Regions from separate parts of the Streptomyces sp. NBC_00647 genome, predicted to be linked through region 3. Evidence: riboswitches for the same ligand, from Rfam matches in the RefSeq annotation. Region 3 holds a riboswitch; each other region holds the start of a gene.

Region 1 (6,860 bases), 2.0 Mb from region 3:
GCGCTGCCGAGATCCACACGGTGCAGCCCGAGCCGTGCACTCCTACCTGCGCTGGCGCAACGCCAATGCCCTCCACCGTGACGTCCTGGCCGCCGAACGCAAGGAACGCGCCCGCATCCGAAGCGAGAAGGGCATCCGCTGGGGCGGACGTCCGCTTCAAGCCCTTGCCTGACTACCCGGAATAGTCAGATATCGCCCTTGACCAGGGCGTGCAGATGCTGGTCGTGCCAACCGTCTTCATGTAGCAGTGCGCTGCGCATCGTGCCTTCGACGGAGAAGCCGACCTTGGTCGCTACTCGGCACGATGCCGGGTTGGCCATCGAGTGGCACAACCGGAGCCGGTGCAGACCAAGGTGGTCAAATGCCCACTGGCTGAGGCGCTTCGTGGCCTCGACCATGACGCCGTGGCCGCGTCCTGCGGGCAGGACCCAGTACAGGATTTCGGCGCTGCCACCAGCGAGATCGATGTCATCCATGCCGATCAAGCCCACGGCCTGGCCGCCGTCCGGGCGGGCGATGGCCCAGATCGCGCTCTGCTCGTTCTGCCAGCGCTCGTGCATGCGCTCGATACGCTTGCCTGCTTCCGCAAGCGAGGCCACGGCCAGCAGGTTCCACTGGCGAATTGCCGGATCCTGGCCAGCAGTTACCAAGGTGTCGGCGTCGCTGGCGCGCCAGGGGCGCAGCTCCAGACCGCTGGGGAGGGCAAGCACGGGTTGTGCCTGCTTGGCCATGTGGCCTGCAGGAATGACGGGCGGAATGGCTGAGGTGATCACGGCGGCATCGTGCCACAGCCCGACATCGGACAGAACTCGATATCCGGTACCCGATCATGAACCCGGCGAACGTATGCGGTCACGGCACTAGCCGCCCCGCCTGCGCCGCCTGGGAAGCGACGGCCATTGACATCCTCCCGAGCCTAAAAGCCGGGTATTCCCGCCTGCTCCCACACGGGCTGTGTGGGTTGCTTCGGGTGGGTTCCTGCTTCGCCGCGCTGTGCGGGCAGGGCTGCCCGTCTTACCTGCGCTCCACAGGCTGTCACCGCCAGTCCGGCGGCCTTGGCGACGTTGACCGCCGCGTTCACATCCCGGTCCAGGACCGCCCCGCAGGCTCCGCACGTCCAGGTACGGACGTGCAGGGGCTTGGGTCCGTCCTTCACCCCGCACACGGAGCACACCTGGGAGGTCGGCTCGAACCGGCCGATCCGGTGGAAGGTGCGTCCGTACCGGGCGGCCTTGTACTCCAGCATCCTCACGAACGCCGACCATCCGGCGTCGTGGACGGACTTGGCCAGACGCGTACGCGCGAGTCCCTTGACCGCCAGGTCCTCCACGGCGACCGCTTGATTCTCACGGATCAGCTTCGTGGAGAGCCGGTGATGGAACTCGCGGCGCGCGTCCGCGACACGGGCGTGTGCCCGTGCGACGCGGACCCTGCCCTTGTCCCGGTTCTTCGACCCCTTCTGCTTACGGGACAGCTCCCGCTGCACCTTCTTAAGACGCTTCTCGGCCCGGCGCAGAAAGCGCGGGCTGTCAATTTTGGTCCCGTCGGAGAGGACGGCGAAGTGCCCCAGGCCGAGGTCGATGCCGACCTCCGGTGTCGTGGTGGGGAGGCTTTCCTCCGGGCTGGTCTCGATGACGAACGATGCGAAGTACCGTCCGGGGCGTCCTTGACGACCGTCATAGTGGACGGGGTGGACGGCAGCTTCCGGGACCAGCGCACGGGAACATCGCCGACCTTCGGCAGCCGCAGCTTTTTGCCCGGCGTGATCCGCCAAGCCGCGTTCGCAGTGAAACGAATCGTCTGCCGGTTGTCCCGCTTCGACTTGAAACGCGGCGCACCCATGCGCGGACGCTTGCCCTTGAGGCCGTCGAAGAAGTTCCGGTACGCGGCGTTCAGGTCGCGCAGGGACTGCTGGAGGATCACCGCCGAGACCTCGCCGAGCCACACCCGCTCCGGGGTCTTCTTCGCCTGAGTGATCAGCGCCTTGGACAGGTCACCTGACTTCGGGAACGCCAACCCCTGCTCGCGGGCAGCCTCCCGAGCACGGAGCGCGTCGTTGAAGACGATCCGTGCACACCCGAACTCCCTCGCCAACGCGGCACGTTGACCGGCGCTCGGGTACAGGCGGAAGCTGTACCGAAACTGCACAGCAATATTTACCGAGTGCCTACGTCACGAGGACGAGAACAAACCCTGATATCCGCAGGGATCGAGCACTCGGCTATAACTTGCACGCGCACTTGGTGTTCGTCACAGAGTATCGGCGCTGACTCCTCGACGACGAGATGCTGACGCGTCGCCAACAAGTATGCGTAAGAGGTGCGAAGACTTCGGCGCGCAGCTGCGACGAGGAAGGTCGGCAGTGCTGCCGCAACCACGCTTGATCAGGGAGTCTCCCGAGTTGACGGCCTGGGTTGCGCGGACCGCGTTCCCAAGGAAGGGCTCATACGTAGCTGGGCTCGCTGTTCGAGATTAATGCAGAGGAAGTTCCCGCGTCCTGACGCCGACACCAGTACCACCCGTCCGTGGAGGAGCCTTCGGCTGCCTTCCCCGGCCTCCCACGCCAAGGGAACAATTGACGGGTGTGCGCCCCTGAACAACGGAGTTGCACACAACGCGAAAGGGCCCCTGGACGGTTCCGAGGGGCCCTCTCGTGTTCCGCGGGATTCAGTGCGCGGCCGGCACCGACCGCCCGGACGGGGCCGCCGCGGGCTTGGGGTTCAGCATGCGTTCGGCCAACTCGCCGAAGACCAGGCCGAATCCGACCCACAGTGTGGCCTGGATGGCCAGGGCGGAGGTCCGGAACCGCCACAGCAGGGTGGCGGGGAAGTGCTCCGGCACCTCGTTGAACGTGGGCAGGAAGGCGTACGCCAGGCCGATCGCGACGGCGAAGGCGGCCACCGCGGCGATCGTCGCGTACCAGGTGCCCAGCCTGGGTGCGAGCCGCTTGCCGAGGATGACGGCACCGATCGCCAGGAGCACGCTGAGCACCATCATCAGGAAGTACAGGGTGGTCCGCTTGCCGATGGTGTCGGGGTCGCCGACCGACGGCGGATTGGCCGGGTACTTGAGGAAGGGCACGACGTACACGGCGAGCAGCGCGCTGCCGGACAGCAGCAGCGCGGTCGCGCGCGGGCTGAAGCGGCCCACGCGGCCGAGCGCGAAGCAGAAGCCGAGCGCCGCGATACCGCCGAAGGCGATTCCGTAGATCAGGACGCCGGTGGCCAGGCCGGCGGTGGACTGGAGGCTGCGGGAGACGAGTTCGACCTCGTGATCGTGCCCGGAGGCGTGCGCTTCCTCGAAGCCGATCGCGCTGTCGACGCTCGGTTCACCGAGGAAGTAGGCCACGACGAGGGCGAGCAGGCCGGCGGCGAGGCCGGCGAGCATGCCTCGCACGAGCAGGTTTCTTACCGTTGCGGAGTTCATGAGTGTGCGCTGTCCCTCGCGTCAGTGGCAGGGGAAACCGAGCAGGTGGCGGGCGTCGTGCACCCACTCGTGGACGTCCTCGCCGGAGACGACGGCGGTGGCGCCCTGTTCGGCGCCGACGAAGTACAGCAGGACCAGCATCAGGATGCCGAAGAAGACCGCCCAGGGAGCAATCGCCTTCAGCGGCAGCTTGGCGGGAAGAACGGGGGTGGTGGCTGTCGGCTGGGCGACGGTCTGCGCCATGGCAGGACCTCCTCGGGAGTTCGCGTCCCATCTCGGTGGTGCACAGGATGACGCCTACGGGTCTGACTCACGCGGCGCCCAGCGTGGCTGGAGCGTCTCGTTCACAGTGGCGCGACCGTGCCGGATTTCCACCGGCTTCCGTCTTGACGTCATCAATATCGGACCGACCGTACCGCGTGGCGAGTTCACGGCCAAGACCGCACCACCTGCCGTGATCTTCCTCTCGTCCCAGGTGGCGGGTCCCTTGTGCACGGTGGGTCACCGGTGCGGATTCGGCCGCCGCCCGGAGAAGTGGCGCGCCGTCCCGCCGCGTACGACCTCGGCGGCGTACAACTCGTGCGTGCGCGGGCGGAGTTCGGTGCGTACACCACCAACGGGACACGGATCGCTCCCGCGCACCGGTCCGGTGCGCGCGACGGTCCTGCTCACCGTGCGTCCGTCGCCGTGCTGGGCGCGAGCCCGAGTTCACGCACGCCCAAGGGCGCGAAGAAGCGCTCGACGTCGGCGTCGGTGACCTCGCCGAGGGTGGCCGGGGACCAGCGCGGGTGGCGGTCCTTGTCGATGATCTGGGCCCGGACGCCCTCCACCAGGTCGGGGGAGGACAGGGCCGCGCAGGAGACGCGGTACTCCTGGTCCAGTACCCGCTCCAGGCTGCCGAGGCTGCGCGCGCGGCGCAGGGCGGCGAGCGTGACCTTCACGGCGGTGGGCGAGTTGCCGAGGAGGATCTCCGCCGTCTCCTTGGCCGCCGGGTCGCCGACCGCGAGCAGCCGCCGCACGATCTCCTCGACCGTGTCCGCGGCGTAGCAGGCGTCGATCCACTCCCGCCGCTCCGCCAGCTCGGCCGGGGGCGGTGGCTGCGCGTGGCCGGCCAGAGCCTCCCGTACGGGCCGGTCGGCGAGGTCGGACACGAACTGCCGCAGCGACGTGGACGGTACGCAGTGGTCGGCGAGGCCGCACAGCAGGGCGTCGCCGGCGCCGATCGAGGCACCCGTCAGGGCGAGATGCGTGCCCAGTTCGCCGGGTGCGCGGGCGAGCAGATGGGTGCCGCCGACGTCGGGAACGAAGCCGATGCCGGTTTCGGGCATGGCGATCCGTGAGCGCTCGGTGACGACCCGGACGCCGCCGTGCGCGGAGACGCCGACGCCGCCGCCCATGACGATGCCGTCCATGACCGCCACGTACGGCTTGGGGTAGCGGGCGATGCGGGCGTTGAGGTGGTACTCGTCGCGCCAGAACGCGGCGGACGCGGTGCCGTCCCCGTCGCGCGCGTCGTCGTGGACGACGCGGATGTCGCCGCCCGCGCAGAGTCCGCGCTCTCCGGCGCCGGTGATGACCACGGTCTCGACGGCCGGGTCGTGCTCCCAGGCGGTGAGCGCCTCGTCGATCCGGCGCACCATAGCGTGGTTCAGGGCGTTCAGGGCCTTCGGCCGGTTGAGCGTGAGGTGGGCGGCTCGTCCGTCGGTGTGCAGCAGAACGGATTCGTCGGCGCCGTGCGCCCCGGTGCCGCTCATGCGAACGCCCCCGTCAGGGCGCGGGCCACGATGACGCACATGATCTCGATGGTTCCTTCCAGGAGCCGCTGGGTCCGCCGGTCGCGGACGATCTCCCGGCTACCGTACTCAGGCCTCCTGGCCCGGCCGCAACACGTACAGCTGCGGCACGTTGACCACGATCGCCTCCTGGGTGCTGCGGGCGATGACGACGACGGCCTCTTCCGCGGGGTCCGGGTTCTCCTCGCGGTGCGGGACGAAAGGGGGCACGAAGATGTAGTCGCCGGGAGAGGTGCGCAGCCGTACCTCCTCGGGCTGTGCCCCCGAGTCGTCGAGGAAGACGAATTCGGGGTGGCCGCTGACCACGTAGATGGCGGTCTCGGACGCCCCGTGGTGGTGGTCGGAGGAGGAGGTGGAGGGGGCGACGTGGGTCTGGCCCATCCACAGCTTCTCGGAGCCGACGGTGTTGCCGCTGACGGCGGCGAATCTGCGCATGCCGCCGGTCTGCGCCGTGTCGCCGTCGAGAGCGTCGGCACGGATGTGGTGCAGACGGGTGCGCAGGGGTGCCGGCGACTCCCCCGCGGTGTCGTGCAGATGGGGGTGGAAACCTTCGCCGGGGGTGGTCAACGGCTCGCTCATGGACGGGGACGCTAGAGCGGCCCGTAAAAGGATGTCAAGAGGTGTCCATTGCCCTTCACCTGCGGCAATGTTCCCGCAATATAGGTGGGGAACCCGTGGAGGCCCTCGTGCCGGGCACCGTGTCGGGCATCATGTGCGCATGCATATCTCCGCGAAGGCGGACTACGCCGCACGGGCCCTGCTGGAGCTCGCCCGCGAGCCGGCCCGCCCGCTCACATGCGAGGCCATCGCCTCCTCGCAGCAGGTTCCGTTCCGGTTCCTGAAGTCCGTGGTGGGCGAGTTGCGCCGGGCCGGCCTGGTCCGCAGTCAGCGTGGCTGCGAGGGCGGTTACTGGCTCGGCCGGCCCGCCGACGAGATCACCCTGCTGGATGTCGCGCGCGCCGTGGACGGTGAGTTGATCACCTTGCGGGGCGAGCCGCTGGCCGGTCTCGACTACCCGGGTCCCGCCTCCGGACTGCCGGAGGTGTGGCGTCGTATCGAGGCGGACGCCGCCGCGGTTCTGGGCGGCACGACCCTGGCCACGCTGCTGCCCGCCGACGCGGGCGAAGCCCTGAACCGGAAGGGGGCCGCGTGACGGCCCCGCCGGACCCGCCCGCGGTGGAGGTGGTGGAGTACACCGACCCGCTGTGCCCCTGGGCCTGGGGCTCGGAGCCCGTGTTCCGGCGGCTGCGCGCCGCGCTCGCCGGACGGGTCCGCTGGCGCCGCGTGTACTGCGTCCTGTTCGACCACGACGACGACCCGCCGCCCGATCCGGCGGCGGAGACCGCCTGGTACGCGCGCTATGTCGAGGACATCGGCGCCCATACGCGGGCGCCGCGGGCGCGGCGGCTGAGCCGGGTCGCGGCGAGTTCGTGGCCGTCCTCGCTGGTCGCCAAGGCCGCCGAACGGCAGGGCGGCGAGGTCGCCGAACGGGTGCTTCGGCGGCTGCGGGAGAGCGTCTTCGTGCTCGGGGAGCCCGCGGACACCTCCGTGCTCGCACTGTCCGCGGTACGGGGCGTGCCCGGCCTGGACCATGAGCGGCTGGCCGCCGACGCGGCGTCGGCGGCCGTACTGGAGGCGGTG
Region 2 (6,860 bases), 3.9 Mb from region 3:
GTGGGCTGGTACCAGGCGCTGAACTTGTCACCCTGCTTCTTCTGGATCTTGTCCAGGGCGGAGGTGAGCTCCTTGTACGTCTTCGGCGGGGTCTTCACGCCGACGGAGGCGGCGAGGTCCTTGCGCCAGTTGCCGACGCGGCCACCGGCGTAGTACGGCACGCCGTAGGTCTTGCCGTCGTACGTCACGGAGGCCTTGAGGCCGTCCAGCCAGGCGTCCGAGTTCTCGAACTTGGCCGTGTCCAGGGGAGCGAAGGCGCCCTTGACCATGTAGCCGAGCATCTCGGTGTTGCCCATCTCGACCACGTCGGGCGCCTTGTCGGTGGCGAGGACGGCGTCGAGCTTGGTGTTCTTGTCCGGCCAGCCGTAGTACTCGTGGTTGATCTTGATGCCGGGGTGCTTCGCCTTGATCGCCGCGTCGGCCGCCTTGACCAGCTCGGGCCAGTTGTTCTGCGCGTCGACCGTGAGCCAGACGGTCAGCTCCTTGGCGTCCGCGCCCTTGTCCGACCCCCCGGACTTGTCGTCGTTCCCGCACGCCGCGATGGAGAACATCATGCCCGCGATACCGATCGCGGCTATCAGCTTGCGCTTCACGCCACCCTCCTCAGGGATGCCACAAACCCCCCTGCTCCCCGCGGTGACATAACGCCGTGTACCGCCCGTGGGGCCGGGACTGGACCAATGGTGTAGACCAGTACGGGGAGCTTGGCCTAGACCTAGAGGGGTGTCAAGGGTGTGTAAGCCCGTCCAGTCGTCCGTTATGGGACCTACATATGCAAGGACCTTTAAGTAGGTAAGCGGCATAAACAGTGGGCCTGTTCAGGGCCCACGGAAGGGCCGCCCGCGGAGTCGCCCACGCGGCCGTCTGCGCGCGATGGACTAGACCAACGGGTACGTCGACGGTATATAGAGGGGATCACGGAGCGTGCGGGGGACACTCGCACGTCAAGCCGTGCCACGATGTGAGCCGTGGCCGACGGTAGGTCGGTCGCTTCGGCATCCGGAGCCGGGAAGGCAGAGCATGAGCACCGACGTCAGCAGTGCGGAGAACGAGGGTGGGGCGCCCATCCGTACCGCGCGCGTGCCCAAGTACTACCGCCTCAAGAAGCACCTGCTCGACATGACGGAGACACTGCCGCCCGGTACGCCGGTACCGCCCGAGCGGACCCTCGCCGCCGAGTTCGACACCTCGCGCACCACGGTGCGGCAGGCCCTTCAGGAGCTGGTCGTCGAGGGCCGCCTCGAACGCATCCAGGGCAAGGGCACCTTCGTCGCCAAACCGAAGGTCTCCCAGGCGCTCCAACTGACCTCGTACACCGAGGACATGCGCGCCCAGGGCCTCGAACCCACCTCGCAGCTGCTGGACATCGGCTACATCACGGCGGACGACGCCCTCGCCGGCCTGCTCGACATCTCGGCCGGCGGCCGGGTGCTGCGCATCGAGCGGCTGCGCCTCGCGAGCGGCGAGCCGATGGCCATCGAGACGACCCACCTCTCCGCCAAGCGCTTCCCCGCCCTGCGCAGGTCGCTCGTCAAGTACACCTCTCTCTACACCGCGCTCGCCGAGGTCTACGACGTCCATCTCGCCGAGGCCGAGGAGACCATCGAGACCTCGCTGGCGACCCCGCGCGAGGCCGGACTGCTCGGCACCGATGTGGGCCTGCCCATGCTGATGCTCTCCCGCCACTCGATCGACCGGCAGGGCGAGCCGGTGGAGTGGGTGCGGTCGGTGTACCGGGGAGACCGGTACAAGTTCGTCGCCCGCCTCAAGCGCCCGCAGGACTGATCCGCGCGGGGTGGCGCGCGGGCCCGGACGGGCCGTCAGGATCCGTACCCCCCCGAGGGGTTCCGCTCCTGATGAGGGGCCCCGCGCGCACCCTCACGAACCCTCCACACCCGCCGTCCGACGGGGGGTTCCCTAAAGCGGAACCGTCGCCTAGATTGCCTGCGCGTTACCCAGGTGATCGATGAGGGGACGGAGCCGACCCATGTCAGACCTGCCCGAAGTGAAACCACCGGTGGTGACACCGGTCCGTGCGGTGATCGCCCTGTGTCTGCTCGCGCCCTTCGTCGCGATGCTGTGGGTCGGTTCCTACGCCAAGACCGACCCGGCCTTCATCGGCATCCCGTTCTTCTACTGGTACCAGATGCTGTGGGTGGTCCTCTCCACGGCGCTGACGGTGACCGCGTTCCAGCTGTGGAAGCGTGACCAGCGGGCCCGCGCCTCCGCGAAGGGAGGTGCCGGAGCATGAACGACGGTGTGAACGGCGTCGCCCTCGGCGTCTTCGTCTTCTTCTTCCTGGCCGTCACGGTCATGGGCTTCCTGGCCGCGCGCTGGCGCAGGGCCGACAACGAACACAGCCTCGACGAATGGGGCCTGGGCGGCCGGTCCTTCGGCACCTGGGTGACCTGGTTCCTGCTCGGCGGCGACCTCTACACGGCGTACACCTTCGTCGCCGTACCGGCGGCGATCTACGCGGCGGGCGCGGCCGGCTTCTTCGCCGTGCCGTACACGATCCTGGTCTACCCGCTGATCTTCACCTTCCTGCCCCGCCTCTGGTCGGTCTCCCACAAGCACGGCTATGTGACGACCTCGGACTTCGTGCGCGGCCGCTACGGCTCCAAGGGCCTGTCCCTCGCCGTGGCCGTCACCGGCATCCTGGCCACCATGCCGTACATCGCGCTCCAGCTGGTCGGCATCCAGGCCGTCCTCGACGTGATGGGCGTGGGCGGCGGCGAGAGCACCAACTGGTTCGTCAAGGACCTGCCGCTCCTCATCGCCTTCGGCGTGCTGGCCGCGTACACCTACTCCTCGGGCCTGCGGGCCCCCGCCCTGATCGCGTTCGTGAAGGACACCCTGATCTACATCGTGATCGCGGTGGCCATCATCTACATCCCGATCAAGCTGGGCGGCTTCGACGAGATCTTCAAGGCGGCGAGCGACAAGTACACGGCCGCGGGCGCCGGCGGGCTCGTCCCCGCCGAGGCGGGCCAGTGGACGTACGCCACCCTCGCGCTCGGCTCGGCGCTGGCGCTGTTCATGTATCCGCACTCGATCACCGCGACGCTGTCCAGCCGCAGCCGGGAGGTGATCCGGCGCAACACCACGATCCTGCCGCTGTACTCGCTGATGCTGGGCCTGCTCGCCCTGCTCGGGTTCATGGCGATCGCGGCCGGCGTGAAGGTGCAGAACGGACAGCTCGCGATCCCCCAGCTCTTCGAGAACATGTTCCCGGACTGGTTCGCGGGCGTGGCCTTCGCCGCCATCGGCATCGGGGCACTCGTCCCGGCGGCCATCATGTCCATCGCGGCCGCGAACCTCTTCACCCGCAACATCTACAAGGACTTCATCAAGCCGGACGCGACCCCGCGGCAGGAGACCCAGGTCTCCAAGCTGGTCTCGCTCCTGGTGAAGGTGGGCGCGCTGGTCTTCGTCCTGACCATGGACAAGACCGTCGCGATCAACTTCCAGTTGCTCGGCGGCATCTGGATCCTGCAGACGTTCCCGGCGCTCGTCGGCGGCCTGTTCACCCGCTGGTTCCACCGCTGGGCGCTGCTCGGCGGCTGGGCGGTCGGCATGCTCTACGGCACGATCGCCGCCTACGGGGTGGCGTCGCCGACCCAGAAGCACTTCGGCGGCAGCTCGAAGGAGATCCCCGGCATCGGGGAGATCGGCTACATCGGCCTGACGGCGTTCCTCCTGAACGTGGCCGTGTCCGTCGTCCTCACCTTCGCCCTGCGGGCGTTCAAGGCTCCCGACGGCATCGACGAGACGTCGCCCGGGGACTACACGGCCGACGCGGGAGACCCCGGCGTCGAGACGGAGCTCCCCCCGGCCACGGCGGGCGCGAGCCACTAGCCACAGGTCACGCACCACGGACGACGGGCCGCCGGGAGGGAATCCGGCGGCCCGTCGCCGTGCCGGGCGGGCGCGACGAGGCCCTCGTACGCGGCCCGACGACCTCCGGCCGCTCACCTACGAGTTGACGCTCCAGCACACTCCGTAGCGCTCTCCGATGCCGACCCGACACAACATGTGGGGGTACTCCCGGAGCCCGGCACAAGATGTATGCTCATGGTCGCTGTCACCGCAGGGGAATCCGGTGCGAATCCGGAACTGTCCCGCAACGGTGTACTTGTGTGTGTTCGCGTACCCACGCGACCGCGCTCGCGTCAGTCCGAGGACCTGCCGACAGCGCACCCCGGCCGTCCGGCCCGGGTGCCGACGACGTCCGGGCCTCGCGGAATGGGCCGGTGGACGCGGTGCGCTGCTGCCCAGAAGCGCTCCCGTGTGCCCCGTGCCTCCCCGCAAGGCCCCGTGCCGAGCGAGGGAGAGCCCCACGTGACCATCGCGCCAGCCGATCCGGCTTCAGTGACCGCGCAGCAGGCCCCGGTGGAGACCGACGGTCCCGGAACCGCGCTGCTGCGGACCCTGACGGATCTCACCGCCGACCTCCCCGACGCCGACCCCGGCCGGGTCGCCGCCGCGGCGCTGCGCGGCCGGTCCGCCCGCGCCGACGAGGCCGAGCTGCGCGAACTGGCCACCGAGGCGGCCGCAGGGCTCATCTCCGAGGACCCCGCCTACTCCCGGCTGGCCGCCCGCCTGCTCACGATCAGCATCGCCGCGGAGGCCGCCTCCCAGGGCGTCACGACCTTCTCCGAGTCGGTCGCCGTCGGCCACCGCGAGGGCCTGATCGCCGACCGCACGGCCGAGTTCGTCCGGCTGCACACGGCCCGTCTCGACGCGCTGATCGACTCCGAGGGCGACGACCGCTTCGGCTACTTCGGGCTGCGTACGCTGCACAGCCGCTATCTGCTCCGGCACCCGATCACCCGCAGCGTCGTCGAGACGCCCCAGCACTTCATGCTCCGGGTGGCCTCCGGCCTCGCCGAGGACGACACGGTCCGCTCGGTGGACGAAGTCGCCGCGCTCTACCGGCTCATGAGCCGCCTGGACTACCTCCCCTCCTCCCCCACGCTCTTCAACTCCGGTACGCGGCACCCGCAGATGTCGTCCTGCTACCTCCTCGACTCCCCGCTGGACGAGCTGGACTCCATCTACGACCGCTACCACCAGGTGGCGCGCCTGTCTAAGCACGCGGGCGGCATCGGCCTGTCCTACTCCCGTATCCGCTCGCGCGGTTCGCTGATCCGCGGCACCAACGGGCACTCCAACGGCATCGTCCCGTTCCTCAAGACGCTCGACGCCTCGGTCGCCGCGGTGAACCAGGGCGGCCGGCGCAAGGGCGCGGCCGCGGTGTACCTGGAGACCTGGCACTCCGACATCGAGGAGTTCCTGGAGCTGCGCGACAACACCGGTGAGGACGCCCGGCGTACGCACAACCTGAACCTCGCGCACTGGATCCCGGACGAGTTCATGCGCCGGGTGAACGAGGACGGCGTCTGGTCGCTCTTCTCCCCCGCCGACGTGCCGGAACTGGTCGATCTGTGGGGCGACGCGTTCGACGCGGCCTACCGCAAGGCCGAGGAGGCGGGCCTCGCCAAGAAGACCATCCCGGCCCGCGACCTGTACGGCCGCATGATGCGCACCCTCGCGCAGACCGGCAACGGCTGGATGACCTTCAAGGACGCCGCCAACCGCACCGCCAACCAGACGGCGGAGCCCGGCCACACCGTCCACTCCTCGAATCTGTGCACCGAGATCCTCGAGGTCACGGACGACGGGGAGACGGCGGTCTGCAACCTGGGCTCGGTCAACCTGGGCGCGTTCGTGGTCGGTCAGGACATCGACTGGGAGCGGCTCGACGAGACCGTCCGCACCGCGGTGACCTTCCTCGACCGTGTCGTGGACATCAACTTCTACCCGACCGAGCAGGCGGGCCGCTCCAACGCCAAGTGGCGTCCGGTCGGCCTCGGCGCGATGGGCCTCCAGGACGTCTTCTTCAAGCTGCGCCTGCCCTTCGACTCGCCCGAGGCCCGCGCCCTGTCCACCCGGATCGCCGAGCGCATCATGCTCGCCTCCTACGAGGCCTCCGCGGACCTCGCCGAGCGCAACGGCCCGCTCCCCGCCTGGGAGAAGACCCGTACCGCCCGTGGAGTGCTGCACCCGGACCACTTCGACGTCGAGCTGAACTGGCCGGAGCGCTGGGCCGCCCTGCGGCAGCGGATCGCGGCGGTCGGCATGCGCAACTCGCTGCTCCTCGCCATCGCGCCGACCGCCACCATCGCGTCCATCGCGGGTGTGTACGAGTGCATCGAGCCGCAGGTGTCGAACCTGTTCAAGCGCGAGACGCTCTCCGGCGAGTTCCTCCAGGTCAACTCCTACCTGGTGGCCGAGCTGAAGAAGCTCGGCGTGTGGGACGCGCAGACCCGTGAGGCACTGCGCGAGTCCAGCGGCTCGGTGCAGGGCTTCACCTGGGTCCCGCAGGACGTCCGCGACCTGTACCGCACGGCGTGGGAGATCCCGCAGCGCGGCCTGATCGACATGGCCGCCGCCCGGACCCCGTTCCTGGACCAGGCCCAGTCGCTGAACCTGTTCCTGGAGACGCCGACCATCGGCAAGCTCTCCTCGATGTACTCCTACGCCTGGAAGTCGGGCCTCAAGACGACGTACTACCTGCGGTCCCGTCCCGCGACGCGCATCGCCCGCGCGGCCCAGGCCCAGGCGCAGCCCGAGAAGACCATCCCCGTCCAGCAGGTCGCCGACCCCGACGCCGTCGCCTGCTCCCTGGAAAACCCCGAGTCCTGCGAGGCCTGCCAGTAATGAGCGACACCACCACCGAGAAGGCCGCGTCCGAGAAGGCCGCGTCCGAGAAAAACCTGCTCGACCCGGGCTTCGAACTGACTCTCCGCCCCATGCGCTACCCCGACTTCTACGAGCGCTACCGGGACGCGATCAAG
Region 3 (6,860 bases):
GGGGTAGCGACCCGGACCGGAGCTTGGAATTCCGCATCCGTTCGACCCACGGCGTCGCCCCTTCGGCGCAAGCGGAGGGGCGATTCGCCGTTCGGGTCACCATGAAGCCCGCCCCAGTTCATCTTCCGTTCACCCAGGTTGCTTACGGTCCCCCTGCCACTGACGTCCAACAGAAGCCTGGGTAAATGGAACACATCACGCTCCTCCTCGGAATCGTGATCGTCACCGCTCTCGTGTTCGATTTCACGAACGGTTTCCACGACACCGCCAACGCGATGGCCACCACCATCTCGACCGGCGCACTCAAGCCCAAGGTCGCGGTGGCCATGTCCGCCGCTCTGAACCTTGTCGGCGCCTTCCTCTCGGTGGAGGTCGCCAACACGATCTCCAAAGGCCTCGTCGATGAATCCGGCATCCAGCCTGAAGTGATCTTCGCCGCCCTCGTCGGCGCGATCCTCTGGAACCTGGTGACGTGGCTCGTCGGACTCCCGTCCAGCTCCTCGCACGCCCTCATGGGTGGCCTGGTGGGCGCCACCATCGCCTCCGCCGGTACCGGCGCGGTGCACGGGGACGTCCTGGTCGGCAAGGTGCTCCTCCCCGCCGTCGCGGCCCCGATCGTCGCCGGCCTGGCCGCGATGTTCGCCACCCGGCTGTCGTACAAGCTCAGTGGTAACGCCGACACCAAGGCCACCAAGAAGGGGTACCGCGCCGGCCAGATAGCCTCCGCGGGCCTGGTCTCGCTGGCCCACGGCACCAACGACGCGCAGAAGACGATGGGCATCATCACCCTGGCCCTGGTCGCCGGTGGCGCCGTCGCTCCCGACTCCGACCCGCCGGTCTGGGTCATCCTCTGCGCCGGTCTCGCCATCGCGCTCGGCACCTACCTGGGCGGCTGGCGCATCATCCGCACGATGGGCAAGGGCCTGACCGACCTCCAGCCGCAGCAGGGCTTCGCGGCCCAGACCAGCGCGGCCACGGTCATCCTGGCCTCCTCGCACATCGGCTTCTCCCTCTCCACCACGCACTCGGTCTCCGGTTCCGTGATGGGCGCGGGTCTCGGCCGCAAGGGCGGTGTGGTCCGCTGGTCCACCGCCACCCGGATGGTCGTCGCCTGGATCCTCACGCTGCCCGCCGCCGCCCTGGTCGGCGCGCTCGCCGAGTGGGTCACCGGATTCGGCGCCTGGGGCACCACGCTCGTCGCGGTCTTCCTGGTCGGGTCCAGCTTCGCGATCTGGCGCCGCTCGCGCCGCGAGGTGATCGACCACACCAACGTGAACGACGCCGAAGAGCCCGCCGGTGTGGTGACCACGGCCATCGCCGCCGTCACCCCGCCCCCGGCCGGCACCGTGGCCGAGGACCTCACGGCCACCATCCCGGCTCCCGCCGAGCCCACGGCGGCCCCGTCGGCGCCGTCCCCCGTGGCCTGAGAACCGAAGGAAGGAACAGCATGCACATCGACTGGTCAGCCCTCGGCTCCGTCTTCGGGGTCAGCCTCGGAGTGACCGTGGCCCTCGTCGCCCTCTTCACCCTGGGCGTCGCCGGACTCTCCAAGAAGGAGTCGGCCCAGGGCGGTTCCGCGGTCGCGGCCGCCACGGGCGCGTACGTCTGCTTCGCGGCCTGCGCCGCGGCGGTGGTGTACGGCATCTCCCTGATCATGACCAAGTAACCCGGAACGAGCGGCCCGGAACAGGGCCGCGGTGGGCAGCACTTCACGTGGGGTGCGGGACGGAACACCGTCCCGCACCCCACGCGTATGTGGGCCTTCGCACACTCTCCCTCCGCAGGTCAACAGCCAGTTGACTGCCGTTCTCGCCCCGTGGTGGACTGCCGGAGCCAAGTACGGCGGCATGAGAGGAAGCCGGTGCGAATCCGGCGCGGTCCCGCCACTGTCATCGGGGAAGAAACTCCCCGGGAGCCAGGAACTCTCACCGCCGGTCTCGTCGAACCAGGGCGTGGACACCCTGAGTGAGGACATATCGCCATGCGCGCCTGCCCGTTGCCCATTTCGCTGAGTACGAGGGTTCCACTCCACCCCACGGCCGGCTGACCCGGTGCGTGCCGATCGCGTCTTCGCGTACGGCGCCGCCGCCGGCCTCCTCGGCGACCTGCTGCTCGGTGATCCCCGCCGAGGGCATCCGGTCGCCGCGTTCGGGCGGGCCGCCGCGTCCGTGGAGCGGGCGCTGTGGCGGGACCACCGCGGGTGGGGCGCCCTGCACACGGCCGTCTGCGTGGGCGGTGCCACCGGACTGGCCGCACTCGCGCGTCGTTCCGTCCGCACCTCGCCTGCCGCCTCCGCCGCGCTGATCGCCGCCACCACCTGGGCCGTCGTCGGAGGGACCTCCCTCGGCCGTGAGGCGCGGGCCGTCGCCGGCGCGCTCGCGGCCGGCGACATCGAGGTCGCCCGGGAACGGCTGCCGCATCTGTGCGGACGTGACCCGCAGGCACTGGACGCCGACGGCATCGCGCGTGCCGTCGTCGAATCCGTCGCCGAGAACACCTCCGACGCCGTGGTGGGCGCTCTGGTCTGGGGCGCCGTCGGCGGTGTGCCGGGGCTCGTCGCCTTCCGCGCCGCGAACACGCTCGACGCCATGGTCGGGCACAAGTCCCCCCGGTACCGGCGCTACGGCTGGGCCTCCGCCCGGCTCGACGATGTCGCCGGCTGGCCCGGAGCCCGGCTCACCGCCGTCCTCGCGGCCGCGGCGGGGGACGACGCGCGCGGCGCCGTGCGCGCCTGGCGCACGGACGCCCGCAAGCATCCGAGCCCCAACGCGGGCCCCGTGGAGGCCTCGTTCGCCGGAGCGCTCGGCGTCCGGCTCGGCGGCACGCTGTCGTACGGGGGCCGGGTCGAGCACCGTCCCGTCCTCAACGACGCGGGGCGCGCCGTCCACCTCCACGACATCGAGCGGGCCGTACGGCTCTCCCGCCGCGTCGGCTGGCTCGCGCTCGGCGTGAGCGCCGCCGGACGGGTTCTGCTCACGGTTCTGCTCACCAGGAAGGGGCGCACCGCATGAGCGGCGGGCTGCTGATCGCCGGGACCACCTCCGACGCGGGCAAGAGCGTCGTGACCGCCGGGATCTGCCGGTGGCTGGTGCGCCAGGGTGTCAAGGTCGCGCCCTTCAAGGCGCAGAACATGTCCCTCAACTCGTTCGTGACGCGCGAGGGAGCCGAGATCGGGCGGGCGCAGGCCATGCAGGCACAGGCCGCCCGGGTGGAGCCGACCGCGCTGATGAATCCCGTGCTGCTCAAACCGGGCAGCGACCGCAGCAGTCAGGTGGTCCTGATGGGCCGTCCGGTGGGCGAGATGAGCGCACGCGGCTTCTTCGGGACGGCCGGGTCCGCGGCGGAATCGCTGTCGGGCGCCGGGTCCCCCGGCGACAGGCTGCGCGGAGGGCGCCAGGAAGCACTCCTCGGGACCGTCCTCGACTGTCTGGCCCAGTTGCGGGGCACGTATGACGCGGTGATCTGTGAAGGAGCCGGCAGCCCGGCCGAGATCAACCTTCGGCGCACCGACATCGTGAACATGGGGGTGGCACGGAACGCGGGGCTTCCCGTGCTCGTCGTCGGTGACATCGACCGGGGCGGTGTGTTCGCCTCGTTCTTCGGGACGGTCGCCCTGCTGTCACCCGAGGACCAGGCTCTCGTCGCCGGGTTCCTCGTCAACAAGTTCCGCGGAGACGTCAGCCTGCTGGAGCCCGGCCTCGACATGCTGCACGGCCTCACCGGGCGGCGCTCGTACGGCGTGCTGCCCTTCCAGCACGGTCTGGGCATCGACGAGGAGGACGGACTGCGCGTCTCGCTGCGCGGGGCCGTCCGCGAGTCGGCCGTCTCCTCCCCCGTCGGCGAGGACATCCTGCGGGTCGCCGTCTGCGCGATCCCGCTGATGTCGAACTTCACCGACGTGGACGCGCTGGCCGCCGAACCGGGCATCGTCGTGCGGTTCGTGGACCGGGCCGAGGAACTGGCCGACGCGGATCTGGTCGTCGTGCCCGGGACCCGGGGCACGGTGAGGGCGCTTCAGTGGCTGCGCGAGCGCGGCCTCGCGGACGCGATCACGCGCCGGGCCGCCGAGGGGCGGCCCGTGCTCGGCATCTGCGGTGGCTACCAGCTCCTCGGAGAACACATCGAGGACGAGGTCGAGTCGCGCGCCGGTCAGGTCGACGGGCTCGGACTCCTCCCCGTGCGCGTGCGGTTCGCGCGGGAGAAGACCCTGACGCGGCCGGTCGGCGAGGCCCTCGGCGAGCACGTCGAGGGGTACGAGATCCATCACGGCGTCGCCGAGGTGACGGGCGGCGAGGCCTTCTTCCGTGATGGCCAGGGACACAGCCTGGACGGGTGCCGGGTCGGCGCCGTCTGGGGCACGCACTGGCACGGCTCGCTGGAGTCGGACGGTTTCCGGCGGGCCTTCCTGCGCGAGGTGGCGGCCGCCGCGGGCCGCCGTTTCGTGCCGGCGGCCGACACGTCGTTCGCGGCGCTGCGCGAGGAGCAGCTGGACCGGCTCGGCGATCTGATCGAGGAACACGCGGACACGGACGCGCTGTGGCGGCTCATCGAGTCGGGCGCGCCGCAAGGACTGCCTTTCATTCCACCGGGAGCGCCCGCATGAGCACAGTGTTGTTGTTGTCGACCGCCGACACGGATCTGCTGGCGGCCCGCGCCTCCGGCGCCGCCTACCGGATCGGCAATCCGACCCGGGTGGACGTCGCGGGCGAACTCCCCGCGCTCGTCGAGGGCGCGGACCTCGCCGTCGTGCGGCTGCTCGGCGGCAAGCGCGCCTGGGAGGACGGGCTGGCCTTCCTGAAGTCGTCCGGTATCCCGACCGTGCTGCTCGGCGGTGAGTCGGTCCCGGACGCCGAGCTGATGGCCGAGTCGTCGGTGCCCGCGGGTGTGGTGGCGGAGGCGCTGCGGTATCTCGTCGAAGGCGGGCCGGCCAACCTGACCGAACTGGCGCGGTTCCTCTCCGACACCGTGCTGCTCACGGGCGAGGGCTTCGAGGAACCACGGAAGTCGGCGGAGTTCGGTGTCCACGGCGAGCGCGCCTTCGTCGAGGGCAGGCCGACCGTCGGCGTGCTGTTCTACCGGGCCCACGAGCTGTCCGGGAACACCGCGTTCGTCGACACGCTGTGCGACGCGATCGAGTCACGCGGCGCCAACGCCCTCCCTGTGTACTGCGGTTCGCTGCGCGGAGCCGACCCGGGACTGTACGAGATCCTCGGCCGGGCCGACGCGCTCGTGGCCACCGTCCTCGCGGCGGGCGGCACCCACGCCTCGCAGGCGTCGGCGGGCGGCGACGAGGAGGCGTGGGACATCGGGGCGCTCGCCGACCTCGACATCCCCGTCCTCCAGGGTCTCTGCCTGACCTCGTCGAAGAGCGCCTGGGACGCCTCGGACGCGGCCCTGTCCCCCATGGACGCGGCGATGCAGGTCGCGATCCCGGAGTTCGACGGCCGTCTCATCACGGTGCCGTTCTCGTTCAAGGAGCAGGGTCCGGACGACGTCCCGGTGTACGTCGCCGACCCCGAGCGGGCCGCGCGGGTCGCCGGAATCGCCCTGCGGCACGCCCTGTTGAAGCACAAGCCGAACGCGGAGAAGAAGCTCGGGATCGTCTTCACCGCCTACCCGACCAAGCACTCGCGGGTCGGCAACGCGGTCGGTCTCGACACGCCCGCGTCCGCGGTACGGGTCCTCGACGCCCTCCGGGACGCGGGTTACGCCCTCACCGAATACCCGGACAACGGCGACGAGTTGATCCACCGGCTCATCGCGGCCGGCGGGCACGACGTCGAGTGGCTGACCGAGGAGCAGCTCGCCGCCGCTCCGGCGCGCGTGCCGCTCGCGGACTACCGGGCGTGGTTCGAGACGCTCGACCCCGCGCTGCGGGCGGGCATGCTGGAGGCCTGGGGCGAGCCGCCGGGCTCGCTCTACGTCGACGGCGACGACATCGTGCTGGCCTGCCTGCAGTTCGGGAACGTCGTCGTGATGATCCAGCCGCCGCGCGGCTTCGGCGAGAACCCGATCGCGATCTACCACGACCCCGACATGCCGCCCTCGCACCACTACATGGCGGCCTACCGCTGGCTGGAGAACAGTTTCGGCGCGGACGCCGTCGTACACATGGGCAAGCACGGCACGATGGAGTGGCTGCCGGGCAAGGGCCTCGGGCTCAGCGGCGGCTGCGCGCCCGACGCCGTCCTCGGCGAACTCCCCCTGGTCTACCCGTTCATCGTCAACGACCCCGGTGAGGGCACACAGGCCAAGCGCCGCGGCCACGCCACCGTCGTCGACCATCTCGTACCTCCGATGGCACGCGCCGACACCTACGGGGACCTCGCCAAGCTGGAGCAGCTCCTCGACCAGTACGCGCTCGTGTCCGACCTGGACCCGACGAAGGCCCCCGCGGTCCGCGCGCAGATCTGGACCCTCGTCAAGGCCGCCGAGCTCCATCACGACCTGCACGTCGACGAGCAGCCGGACGACGGCGACTTCGACGAGTTCGTGATGCACATCGACGGCTATCTGTGCGAGATCAAGGACGTGCAGATCCGCGACGGCCTGCACATCCTGGGCGGGGGTCCGGAGGCCGAGCCTCGGGTGAACCTCGTGCTCGCCGTGCTGCGCGCCTCGCAGGTGTGGGGTGGCGCGGCGAACGCGCTGCCGGGTCTCCGGGCCTGTCTCGCCGAGTACTTCGGCCTGGTGGAGAAGGAACTGCTCGCCGAGCCGGGCGCTCCGGTGAAGGTGCCCGTCGAGCTGACGGACCTGGTCGAGGGCCCGGCCCGTACGGCGGCCGACGCGATCGACCTGCTGGAGCAGCTGTGCCGCCGGGCGGCGCTGGGCATGGAGGAGCGTGGCTGGGACACGGCATC

What was found. Region 3 has a riboswitch for cobalamin ahead of OG788_RS12580 (cobalamin biosynthesis protein). Riboswitches for the same ligand answer to the same signal wherever they lie in the genome.
Region 1: another riboswitch for cobalamin. It lies ahead of OG788_RS03870 (CbtB-domain containing protein); the one in region 3 lies ahead of OG788_RS12580 (cobalamin biosynthesis protein).
Region 2: another riboswitch for cobalamin. It lies ahead of OG788_RS29725 (ribonucleoside-diphosphate reductase subunit alpha); the one in region 3 lies ahead of OG788_RS12580 (cobalamin biosynthesis protein).

Annotation. Positions count from the first base shown of each region.
Region 1 is NZ_CP109040.1:890,985-897,844, forward strand. Features, by position in the region: partial or broken gene OG788_RS03845 (short-chain fatty acyl-CoA regulator family protein) at 1-17, opposite strand, end outside; partial or broken gene OG788_RS03850 (IS630 family transposase) at 29-172, shown strand; gene OG788_RS03855 (GNAT family N-acetyltransferase) at 186-731, opposite strand; partial or broken gene OG788_RS03860 (RNA-guided endonuclease InsQ/TnpB family protein) at 917-2,148, opposite strand; gene OG788_RS03865 (CbtA family protein) at 2,668-3,426, opposite strand; gene OG788_RS03870 (CbtB-domain containing protein) at 3,448-3,669, opposite strand; cobalamin riboswitch at 3,710-3,856, opposite strand; gene OG788_RS03875 (enoyl-CoA hydratase/isomerase family protein) at 4,095-5,180, opposite strand; gene OG788_RS03880 (cupin domain-containing protein) at 5,289-5,798, opposite strand; gene OG788_RS03885 (Rrf2 family transcriptional regulator) at 5,938-6,372, shown strand; gene OG788_RS03890 (DsbA family protein) at 6,369-6,860, shown strand, end outside.
Region 2 is NZ_CP109040.1:6,727,242-6,734,101, reverse strand. Features, by position in the region: gene OG788_RS29745 (extracellular solute-binding protein) at 1-593, opposite strand, end outside; gene OG788_RS29740 (GntR family transcriptional regulator) at 1,021-1,785, shown strand; gene OG788_RS29735 (DUF3311 domain-containing protein) at 1,988-2,251, shown strand; gene mctP (monocarboxylate uptake permease MctP) at 2,248-3,858, shown strand; cobalamin riboswitch at 4,059-4,208, shown strand; gene OG788_RS29725 (ribonucleoside-diphosphate reductase subunit alpha) at 4,342-6,723, shown strand; gene OG788_RS29720 (ribonucleotide-diphosphate reductase subunit beta) at 6,723-6,860, shown strand, end outside.
Region 3 is NZ_CP109040.1:2,847,358-2,854,217, forward strand. Features, by position in the region: gene OG788_RS12565 (lysozyme) at 1-7, shown strand, start outside; gene OG788_RS12570 (anion permease) at 186-1,427, shown strand; gene OG788_RS12575 (hypothetical protein) at 1,448-1,666, shown strand; cobalamin riboswitch at 1,802-1,947, shown strand; gene OG788_RS12580 (cobalamin biosynthesis protein) at 2,052-3,011, shown strand; gene OG788_RS12585 (cobyric acid synthase) at 3,008-4,603, shown strand; gene cobN (cobaltochelatase subunit CobN) at 4,600-6,860, shown strand, end outside.